Regions from separate parts of the Pantoea sp. UBA4549 genome, predicted to be linked through region 2. Evidence: predicted binding sites of a transcription regulator. Region 2 holds the regulator's gene; the other holds the start of a gene.
What was found. The regulator ArgR, encoded in region 2, controls arginine synthesis, uptake and breakdown. The targets are predictions, from matches to a motif close to ANTGAATAAAAATACANT.
Positions count from the first base shown of each region.

Region 1: argF (ornithine carbamoyltransferase) is a predicted target of ArgR. The motif match lies at 1,481-1,498, and genes of this name have one in related genera.

Region 1 covers NZ_DGLH01000013.1:5,124-8,600, forward strand. Annotated here, with positions in the region: gene pyrB (aspartate carbamoyltransferase) at 1-219, opposite strand, end outside; gene argF (ornithine carbamoyltransferase) at 449-1,456, opposite strand; gene rraB (ribonuclease E inhibitor RraB) at 1,620-2,045, shown strand; gene miaE (tRNA isopentenyl-2-thiomethyl-A-37 hydroxylase MiaE) at 2,101-2,862, shown strand; gene B3041_RS12580 (GNAT family N-acetyltransferase) at 2,873-3,379, opposite strand; gene B3041_RS12585 (valine--tRNA ligase) at 3,447-3,477, opposite strand, start outside.
Region 2 covers NZ_DGLH01000018.1:207,445-210,921, forward strand. Annotated here, with positions in the region: gene mscM (miniconductance mechanosensitive channel MscM) at 1-280, shown strand, start outside; gene mdh (malate dehydrogenase) at 328-1,266, opposite strand; gene argR (transcriptional regulator ArgR) at 1,686-2,156, shown strand; gene yhcN (peroxide/acid stress response protein YhcN) at 2,620-2,883, shown strand; gene yhcN (peroxide/acid stress response protein YhcN) at 2,976-3,242, shown strand; gene B3041_RS16740 (barstar family protein) at 3,303-3,477, opposite strand, start outside.

The sequences.
Region 1 (3,477 bases), on a different contig from region 2:
CCCGACCACCGATGCCCCCAGGCGATGCATCGCCGTCTCAAATGAGAGGCGGGTCCGGGTAGAGGCTTCGAAAAAACAGCTGGCAATCACATTATGCTTCAGCAGCTCAGGCTGCGGCTGCGCCTTAAGCCGGGCAGCGGTGTGCAGCACCAGCTCCAGTTCATCGCGATTGAGGTCGTTGATGGAAATGATGTGTTTGCGATATAGCGGGTTAGCCATAGCTTTCTCCTCAGTGCTGCCGGATAGCGGACAAAAAAAAGCCCCTTTACAGGGGCTTTATAACGATCGGTGAATAGCGGAAAGAAATAGCGGTGCCGCCTGCGTTCAGGCGGACGGGAGCAGCAAAATGTGGCTGGCGCTGTGGCATGTTTCCTCCGGCAAATTGTGGCGCATTATACGCATTCACAGGCGGGCAGCAAGCGCTAAGTAAACGTTTGCCTGGCGTTAATCAGCGCTGGGTCAGCGTGGCCACCATCACCGCTTTAATGGTATGCATGCGGTTTTCCGCCTGGTCGAACACGACGCTGTGCGCCGACTCAAATACTTCGTCGCTGACTTCCATTCCTTCTTCCAGCCCGTACTGTGCGGCCAGCTGCTGGCCCAGGGTGGTTTTATCATCATGAAAAGCGGGCAGACAGTGCAGAAACTTCACCTGCGGATTACCGGTCAGCGCCAGCATCGCGCGGTTAACCTGATAGGGGCGCAGCAGAGCAATACGCTCTTCCCATACCGATTTCGCCTCGCCCATTGAGACCCAGACGTCAGTATAGATAAAGTCTGCACCCTGTACGCCTTCGGCAATATTCTCCGTCAGCGTAATTTTTCCGCCGGTCTGCGCCGCCGCTGCCCGGCAGGTCTCTACCAGCTCCGTCTCCGGCCAGCATGCTTCAGGGGCGACCAGACGCAAATCCAGCCCCGTCAGCGCGGCGGCCTCCAGCATGCTGTTGCCCATGTTGTTGCGTGCGTCGCCCACATACACCAGCGTCATGTCGCTCAGCGCTTTACCCGGCAGCTGCTCCTGCATCGTGAGCAGATCGGCCAGCAGCTGCGTAGGGTGAAACTCATCGGTCAGGCCGTTCCACACCGGCACGCCGGCATGTTCAGCCAGTGTTTCCACCAGGGTCTGACCATAGCCGCGATACTGAATGCCATCGTAGAAGCGTCCCAGCACCCGGGCGGTATCTTTCATGGACTCTTTATGACCAATCTGACTGCCGCCTGGCCCGAGGTATGTCACATTCGCACCCTGATCGTAAGCGGCAACTTCGAAAGAGCATCGGGTACGGGTCGAGTCTTTTTCGAAGATGAGCGCGATATTTTTGCCGGTAAGGTAGCGGGGTTCACTGCCGCTTTTTTTAGCCTGTTTCAATTCAGCGGCCAGCGACAGCAGGCTGGCGATCTCTGCCGGGGTAAAATCCAGTAACCGCAAGAAATGTTTCAAATATAACTGGCTCATGCTTTGCTCCGTAAGCCGTTTGATAATGAATTAAAATTCAATCTAACCGTATGAATATTCATTTTCAACCCCGGCGCAAATAAACTTTCTGTTTTGTGTAGTGGCGCGCGAGGCAGTATGGGAAAATAATTGCATTCACTGCCACCATTTTGAGGACTTACCCATGGCATACGAAGCATTGCTGGAAGAACAGCGCGAAGAGACGCGTCTGATCATCGAAGAGTTGCTGGATGACGGAAGCGATCCGGATGCGCTCTACACCATTGAACACCATCTTTCCTGCAACAACTTCGACTCGCTGGAAAAAGCCGCCGTTGATGCGTTTAAGCTGGGCTATGAAGTCACCGAGCCGGAAGAGCTGGAGCTGGAAGATGGCACCACGGTGATGTGTGTGGATATCCTCAGCGAATCTGCGCTGAAACCTGAACTGATCGATGCACAGGTTGAGCAGCTGGTGAATCTGGTGGGCAAATACAACGTTGATTATGACGGCTGGGGCACCTACTTCGAAGATCCCAACGCGGAAGATGACGAAGACGAAGATGAAGAGATGGACGATGACGGCGAGGATAACGGCGTCCGTCACTGATCGTACCGGGCGGCGTCTGTCGCCCGTTTCACTTACCTGCCTGTAAAGACCACCAATGAATTACGCTCCGCTATTAGCCCCTATTCACCAGTTCCTGCACTGCCGCACGCCTGAGGCGTGGATCCTGGAGGCACGCAAGCCGGAAAATCTTACGCTGCTGCTGACCGATCACATGGTGTGCGAGCTGAAAGCTGCGCAGACCGCCGTGTGGCTGATCCGGAAATATGTGGCGGATAAACCGAGCGGCGAGGCCATTCTGGCGTGGCTTGAACCCTATGAGGCGTTTGTTTTTGGCGAAGCGCACAGCAGCGACTTCATTAATGCGCATAAAAATCTGACCAAAAGCGTTATCGTGCGCAACGAGCTGCCGTGGGCAGATGAGATGGTAGAGAAGATGGTGCTGCTGATCAAAGAGGAGCTGCACCACTTTTACCAGGTATGGGAGATCATGCAGGCGCGCGGCCTGATTTACCGCAAAATCACCGCCAGCCGCTACGCCAAAGGATTGCTGCGTGAAGTCACCACCCATGAGCCCGATACGCTGGTGGATAAGCTGATTTGCGGCGCCTATATTGAAGCGCGCTCCTGCGAACGGTTTGCCAGTCTGGCACCGCATCTGGATGCGCAGCTGGAGAAGTTTTATATCTCGCTGCTGCGTTCAGAAGCGCGTCACTATCAGGATTATCTTGCGCTGGCGGCGCAGATCTCGCCGCGCGATATTACACCGCGCGTACAGGCGATCGGCGCGGCGGAAGCGCGCCTGATCGGCGAGCCGGATGCGGAACTGCGTTTTCACAGCGGCGTGCCTGCGTTCTGAATAGGGCTCTCTACGCCAGCGTTTTAAGCATCCGCACTTCGCAATCGACGTGACCGGTACAGCCCATGGCGCGGTCAATATGCGTAAATCCCAGCGCTTCATAAAGCGCAATCGCCCGCGTCAGGCTGGCGGTGGTTTCCAGATAGCAGCGGCGGAATCCCTGTGCCTGAGCAAACGCCAGCGCGCGCAGCGCCAGCTCACGTGCCAGACCGCGCCCGCGCACCTGCGGCAGAAAATACATTTTCTGAAGCTCGCAGATATCGGGTGCGCTGCACGCCAGCGGCGCAATGCCGCCGCCGCCCACAACCTTGCCCTCCAGCTCCACAACCCAGTAGGCGCTTGCAGGCGTGCTGTAGAGTTCAAACAGGCGATCAAGCTGAGGATCGGCGACGGTATAGCCTTTATCCGCGGTCAGGCCAAACTCGGCTGACACCGTGCGGATCACCTGTGCAATCGGCAGGTTGTCCGCGGCGCAGATCGGGCGGACCTGCAGATTCAGTGAGGTGAGGGTGCTCATGGCAGAATTCCGGTAATAAAAAAGCCGGGCAGAGCCCGGCTTCGGTTAGCGAACAGGTCTTAAGCGCTTACAATGCCGCAATCACGCCCTGCTGTTCA
Region 2 (3,477 bases):
GCGCTGCACCTACGTGCTGGATATGCCGCCGCCGGAAGTCTACCTGGTGGATCTGCAGCAGGGTATTCAGCTGTTTGAGCTGCGCGTGCATGCGGCAGAGATGGGACATCGTATGCCGCTGCGACATGAGCTGCATCAGCTGATCCTGCGGGGCTTTGCAGAACATAACATTGAAATGCCCTTCCCGCCTTTCCAGGTGCGTATGGAAACGCTGGGACGCAAAACGCCTGCCGGCAATGGCACGGCGGCCACCCAGACCTTCAGGTCTGGCGGACTGTAACAAAAACGCCCGGCAGACGCCGGGCGTTTCGCACTGCGTCAAAGCATTTACTGCTTCACAAACTCTTCACCCTGCGCAATGTCTTTTTTCAGCGTCTCCAGCATACCGTTTAGCGCCTGCTGCTCAAACTCACTCAGCGTGCCCAGCGGGCGGCGTTCAGCAATCCCGTTTTTCCCTAACAGCAGCGGCTGAGAGAAGAAGCGCGCATATTCACCGTCGCCTTCGACATAGGCGCATTCAACCACGTTTGCTTCACCCTGCAGCGCACGGATCAGCGACAGACCAAAGCGTGCGGCGGCCTGTCCCATTGAGAGGGTAGCCGACCCGCCACCCGCTTTTGCTTCCACCACTTCGGTGCCGGCGTTCTGAATTCGCCTGGTAAGATCGGCAATCTCCTGCTCGCTGAAACTGACGCCTGGCACCTGCGACAGCAGTGGCAGAATGGTCACGCCGGAGTGGCCCCCCACCACCGGCACGTCGACTTCATCTGGCTGTTTACCTTTGAGCGCAGCGACAAAGGTATTAGCGCGAATGACATCCAGCGTGGAGACGCCAAACAGCCGGTTTTTATCGTAAACGCCGGCTTTTTTCAGCACCTCTGCGGCGATTGCCACCGTGGTATTAACCGGATTCGTGATCACACCAATCAGCGCGGTTGGTGCCGTGCTGGCTACCTGCGCAATCAGGTTGCGGACAATGCCCGCATTAACGTTAAACAGATCGGCGCGATCCATGCCGGGTTTACGCGCTACCCCGGCAGAAATCAGGACCACATCGGCCCCCTTTAAGGCAGGGGTAGCATCTTCACCGCTGAAACCCTCAACGGTTACAGCAGTAGGGATATGGCTGAGATCGACCGCTACGCCAGGCGTAACCGGTGCAATGTCATAGAGAGAGAGGGCGGAACCCGCGGGTAACTGCGTTTTGAGCAGCAGAGCCAGCGCCTGGCCAATACCGCCAGCGGCTCCGAGAACGGCAACTTTCATCCTGAACTCCTTATTAAGATGGGGCAAAGATATGCCAGAAATCCATCAGCTTACGAGTTTAGTCAACATCTCAGGCGATAGCGACATTGCCGCCGCGCACAGGCAGCATGTTACTATCCGCTTCCGATACCGCTCTGTTTCAGAAGCGCCTGAATGATCTTATCGCAGCCAGCAGAGATATACGGCTTTGATCGTCGATCTGGTTGTTACCACGTCAATAGTATAACAACTTTGCAACCTCTGCTTTGCGCGTCAGCGCGCGATTTTGGTGCTTAGCCAGTTTCTGCTAGAATGCCCGGCCCGCGCGGACGTATCGCGAAAGTCGCCGCTGACGCATTGCATAAAAATTCATCTAAATGCATAATAATTTATCAGCTGCAGGCTTGTTGCCTGCTGCGCCTCTCATTCATTGGTAGCTTATGCGTAATCCTTCAAAACAAGACGATCTTATCAAGGCATTTAAGGCCTTGCTTAAAGAAGAAAAATTCAGCTCTCAGGGCGAAATCGTGCAGGCTCTGCAGGAAGATGGCTTTGAGAATATCAATCAGTCAAAAGTTTCACGCATGCTGACAAAGTTTGGCGCGGTGCGCACGCGCAACGCAAAAATGGAGATGGTCTACTGTCTGCCCGCTGAACTGGGTGTGCCTACCGCGACCAGCCCGCTTAAAAATCTGGTACTGGATATCGATTACAACGAGGCGCTGGTGGTGATCCATACCAGCCCGGGTGCCGCGCAGCTGATTGCACGGCTGCTCGATTCACTTGGCAAAGCGGAAGGGATTCTGGGCACTATTGCCGGCGATGACACCATTTTCATTACGCCTGCGCGTGCTTTTACCGTTAAACAGCTTTATGACGCGGTACTGGTGCTGTTTGAACAGGAGCTGTAACGTCTCTCTGCCGGCAGCCTGGCTGCCGGCTCCGTCTGGCGATGCTAGATGCTGCTGTACTCCGCCCCCTCTTTTCTTTATCGCAAAACGTTATCAAACCGGCCTGTATAGGTCCGACCTTTAGGCCTTTCCGATACCTATCCATATTTTATGCTGCATAGAAGCAGTATTTCACCCCTTTAAACTACTTTACTCGCCAGCCTGTAGCGGCATCAACCATAAACTTTCGCACGAAAAGTTAATTTGACGCAGATCACTGTTTTTACGAAAAAAAGCGGCTCTGTGAATAAAAAACACCCGCTTTTAATAACTTAACGTTATAAAAAAGCATCATAAGGATAAAGGATAACAACGAAACATTATTAGCGAAGTATTAATTTCCTGCGTGATTAGATCTATACTTCTTTTCGTGACGCAAATCACACTAACTAAAAAGATAAAAATCACAGACGAGGAAAAGACCATGAACATTAAAGCGACTATCGCCACCCTTAGCATTCTCTCTGCACTGTCATTTGGCGCTTCTGCAGCAGATTCTGTTTCTGCCGATCAGGCAGCTAATCTGCAGGCAGCCGGCACCATCAGCGTCAGCGGCGTAGGCGGCTCACCGATGGATATCCATCAGCAGCTTAATGCTAAAGCCGATGCGCAGGGCGCAAAAGCATATCGTGTTATCGAGGCGTATAAAGACAATACGTATCACGCTACGGCTGAACTCTATAAATAACTGTTAACCGGCGTTATGAACGCCAATGCTCATCGACGACCCGCTTACTCTGGTGTAGCTGCAGGTTGTTGATACGAACGAGGAGATATATCATGAAAATCAAAACAACTCTTGCAACTGCTGGCCTGCTGTCTCTGTTTGCCTTTGGCGCCTCTGCGGCTCAACTGGTCACCAGCGAATCAGCACAACATCTGCAGCCTGTAGGCAGCACCATTTCAATCAGCGGTACCGGCGGTGCACCGATGGATTATCGCGAGCAGCTTTCCCAGAAAGCTGATGCGCAGGGTGCCAGCGCTTACCGCGTTATTGAAGCGCGTACCGGTGACAGCTATCACGTAACAGCTGAACTCTATAAGTAATTCCTCGTCACCCCTGACGAACCCTTTGGCCCCGCTTTGCGGGGCCCTTTTTGGGTTGTATTACTGAGTTGTAAAGCGGAGCTGGCCTTCCAGCTCCTCTTCTGCTTTATCAAACAGCAGGATCAATGCGCTATACCGGCGTTTCTGCCCTCTCCCCAGATTAATGAAGAGGATCTCCAGCGGCAGCGGCAGCTGTTTACCGGTAATCACCCGCCAGAGATCGTCCAGATCGCGA